Regions from separate parts of the Bacillus sp. DU-106 genome, predicted to be linked through region 1. Evidence: predicted binding sites of a transcription regulator. Region 1 holds the regulator's gene; the other holds the start of a gene.
What was found. Region 1 encodes NrdR, which represses ribonucleotide reductase genes. Its sites were predicted from a motif close to AACACNATATATNGTGTT; they were not measured.
Positions count from the first base shown of each region.

Region 1 (2,212 bases):
AATTGCAAATTAGTTTTCAATTCGAACAGTTAGAATAAATTTACAAGGGGGAACTGTAGAATGGATACTATGGATACGATGGGTCGTCACGTGATCGCTGAACTTTGGGATTGCGATTTCGACAAGCTTAATGACATGCCGTATATTGAACAATTATTTGTGGATGCAGCACTAAGAGCTGGTGCTGAAGTGCGTGAGGTTGCTTTCCATAAATTTGCACCACAAGGTGTAAGTGGAGTAGTAATTATCTCAGAATCACATTTAACAATTCATAGCTTTCCGGAGCACGGTTACGCAAGTATTGATGTTTATACTTGTGGGGATCGTATTGATCCAAATGTTGCTGCAGAATATATTGCAGAAGGTTTAAACGCGAAAACGCGTGAGAGCATCGAGCTTCCTCGAGGCACTGGTAGCTTCGAAATTAAGCAGAGAGAAACAAAAGCTCTTTAAAAAAGAACATAATTGATTTAAAATGTAAAGAGGTGTATAATGCACCTCTTTTTTAGTTTATAAAAAAGGGAAAATATAACGTACTCGTTAGTTGAATAAATTGGACTCTTGCAAATGAGGTAGTGCCCTATATACCATCTTATTTTTAAGGATGAGATGATAAAGTGATGCGCTGGAACTTAAAGTGGTAAGAGAGTTAGAATGAGTTATATAATATTGTATATATATTTTAGGTGAAGTGAGTAGAGAAAAATAAAGAGTATAATGTAAAGGAGTGAATGAATTGCGTTGTCCATCCTGTTCTCATAATGGTACAAGAGTGTTAGATTCGCGTCCGGTAGACGAGGGGCGCTCTATTCGAAGAAGGAGAGAGTGTGAAAGCTGCTTAAGTCGCTTTACGACCTTTGAAAGGGTAGAAGAGTCACCTCTTATCGTTGTAAAAAAAGAAGGCACACGAGAAGAGTTTAATAAAGAAAAGATTTTACGCGGTTTAATTAAAGCGTGTGAAAAAAGACCAGTATCTTTAAGACAATTAGAAGAAGTAACACAAAGCGTGGAACGTGAACTGCGTAATTTAGGTATATCAGAAGTGAAAAGTGATATGATTGGTGAAATTGTTATGGAAGAACTTCGCGATATTGATGATGTTGCTTACGTACGTTTTGCTTCTGTATATCGTCAATTTAAAGATTTAAATGTATTTATTGAAGAATTAAAAGATATACTGCAAAAAGAAAGAGAGTAGAAGTTGTATTTTATTCTCTTTACATACCGTAAGTAATAGGATAAGAGAGCTAGAAGCGCAAGCTAATAGCTCTTTTTCACTAAGAATTTATATAATGAAGATAGAACGAATGAAGTAGAGGATAGATTGGATGAGAGAAAGGAAAAGCAAGAATGGAAAAACAGTCATGGATGGAGCTATTGCCGATTGATCGTTATAAAGTAAGTGCGAAAGGACTACTGCACAATTACGACCGGAAAGTGTTAACGATGTTGTATCAGCCGTTAATAGGTAGTAGAGCTTTTAGCTTATACATGACACTATGGGGAGAGCTTGAGCAAGATCGTGTATTTGGAAAAGAGAATACGCATCATTCCCTTATGGTGACTATGCAAATGCAACTTCCTGAAGTATATGAGGAACGAGTAAAGTTAGAGGCAATTGGGCTTTTGAAGGTATATATTAAGAAAGAAAAAGATATTCGAATGTTCATATATGAGTTGCAACCACCTTTATCTCCGAAGCAGTTTTTTGATGATATTGTTTTAAGTATTTTTTTATACAATCGATTGAGCAGGACAAAATATAATCAAGTAAAGCAATATTTCTTAGAAGAAGAATTTGATTTTGCTTCTTATGAAAATGTTACGCGTTCTTTCAATGATGTGTTTGGTTCGTTTAATCCAGGACAGCTTGAGCATGCGCAAGAAGACCTTCGTATTCCGAAAACGACAACTATGCCAAGTAACGAGAAGGGAGATGCTCCGAAAGTTTGGAATGATTTCTTTGATTTCTCTTTATTTGTAGATGGATTGTCCGCTCTTGTTCCTAAAAAGGCGATTACAGATCAAGTGAGAGACTGCGTTATAACACTTGCTTACGTGTATGGTGTAGATGTGTTATCGATGCAAAATATCGTTCTTGGTGCAGTGACAGAGATGCAAACAATTGATATGGAAAGGCTTAGAAAAGGAGCGCGCGATTGGTATCAATTTGAAAATGGTCAAGCATTACCGGTATTAAGTGAAAGAGTAC
Region 1 is NZ_CP026607.1:4,552,522-4,554,733, reverse strand. It holds gene speD (adenosylmethionine decarboxylase) at 70-453, shown strand; gene nrdR (transcriptional regulator NrdR) at 737-1,198, shown strand; gene C3Y97_RS23145 (replication initiation and membrane attachment family protein) at 1,351-2,212, shown strand, end outside.

Region 2 (2,212 bases), 920 kb from region 1:
CATTAAACGGAGCATCTAAAAATGAAAAGTTAGGGAATAATCGCTCTGCGGTTGTCTCTAATGCTAATTCAAATAAATCGTAGTTCGGATCACTTTCTTCAAAATTCACACCTTTTTTCATCTTGAAAATTTGAATCGGAAAAATCGGTGTCTCTCCTTTACCAAGTCCAGCTTGTGTCGCTTTTAAAAGTTGTTTAATTAACATTCTTCCTTCTTTCGATGTATCTGTTCCATAATTAATAGAAATAAACGGTACTTGTCCTCCGCCCCTACTATGCATACTATTCGAATTATGAACGAAAGCCTCACACGCTTGATACGTATCATTTTCCGTTTCTTTCCATGAAAATTCTTCTATTTGTTCTTTCGTAAGCGGATATGATTGTAATCGTTTTTTATGTCTCTCAATTGTTTTTCGTACATAAGGTGCTAAATCAATATCAAAGAGTGCAAACGATTGACCACCATGCTGCATATTTTGATTCGCTTGAAAAATAATAGACGAAAGAGCCAATGCACTTTTAATGTCTTGCGGTTGTCTCATATGTCCATGTCCAGTATGAAAACCATTAGCAAGCATTTGCGCTAACGGAATTTGTGAACAAGTCGTCGTTCCTGTTGCATAAAAATCTAAATCATGTGGATATAATATATTTTCATTTATCGCTTTTTTCACTTGATCTGACAATAAATTCTCAACAGCATAATATTTTGCACTCTCAGATGCGAACGTTCCCATTACGCCCATTGGAGAGCGGCCATCTACATTTGCATTTTCTTGCATCAAATCTTGTTCATTGCCGTGGACTATTGTCTCAAACACTTTCATTAATTCTTCTTCTCCACGTGTATTATTTTGTAACATTTATAACCCTCCACCAATATGTTGTTATCTTTTGATTAAAATGTTACTACATATAGTCTTACTGTTTCTGTGAGAAATGTAACATTACTGTGAAATTTTTTTCACGAAATAATGAATTTTTCATTTACAAAAAAGAAATGTGCTCTTTACAAATGTATGGTACAATATACGGGAAAAACTCTTTTTACCCTTTATCAACACATTTGAATAAAGGAGACTGAACTTATGGTTACTACATATCTTTTATTTATCGTTGCCTACTTACTTGGCTCGATTCCATTTGCACTAGTTGTTGGAAAAATCGGCTACGGAATCGATATTCGTGAGCACGGGAGCGGTAATCTAGGCGGAACAAACACATTCCGCACATTAGGGAAAAAAGCAGGTTTTACCGTTACAATTGCTGACATTTTAAAAGGGACATTAGCAACAAGTCTACCAATGATTTTCGGATTAGATATTCATCCACTATGGTTCGGGTTAGCGGCTGTTCTTGGACATGTCTATCCAATCTTCGCGAAATTCCGCGGTGGTAAAGCAGTTGCAACTTCTGCTGGGGTGCTATTATGCTATTCACCAGTTGTTTTTGCAATATTGGCTGTTGTATTTTTCACCCTTTTATTTACAACAAGATACGTATCACTTTCTTCTATGGTAACAGCAGTTGTTGCTGTTATTGCATCCATTGTTAGCGGGGATAAAATCTTCATTATTGCGATGTGTTTATTAGCAGGTATGGTTATTTATAAACACCGTGCAAATATCGGACGAATTATAAATAAAACTGAACCAAAAGCAAACTTTTCAAAAAAGCAAAAATAAGATCGTAACCCACATAACGCAAAAAGAAAACGTGAAGCATATTAATAGCGTCTTTTTGCGTTATTTTTTATACTAAAGAAAAAGCAACATAATTTGGAGGAACTATACATGAATCTTTCCGTAACAAAAGAAGCAGCACAATGGTATAAAACTGAATTAAACTTACAATCAAATGAAACACTACGCTTTTTCGTACAATACGGTGGTTGCAGTACTGTGCAAAAAGGACTTTCTTTAGGTATTCGTAAAGATGATCCTGCACATCCTGCTGTTCAAATTCAAGAAGAAAGTATTAATTTCTTTATTGAAGGCGATGATGAATGGTTCTTCGATGGACATAATTTATCTGTTACACTTAACGAAGGTGACGACTTCCCACAATTTAATTATGAAAAATAAAAAAACGTGGCTTCTGCCACGCTTTTTTATTTTTTCTTAATTTCCTCATATTTCGCATACCACTCAGGATATAACTTTTTAAATGATACAGGGCGGAACCCTTCTTTTTTCGCACAAATATTCGTT
Region 2 is NZ_CP026607.1:3,629,058-3,631,269, forward strand. It holds gene C3Y97_RS18265 (anaerobic ribonucleoside triphosphate reductase) at 1-865, opposite strand, end outside; gene plsY (glycerol-3-phosphate 1-O-acyltransferase PlsY) at 1,091-1,687, shown strand; gene C3Y97_RS18275 (HesB/YadR/YfhF family protein) at 1,796-2,086, shown strand; gene C3Y97_RS18280 (acyl-CoA thioesterase) at 2,113-2,212, opposite strand, start outside.
Region 2: the regulator NrdR is predicted to act here: its motif matches at 908-925, upstream of C3Y97_RS18265 (anaerobic ribonucleoside triphosphate reductase).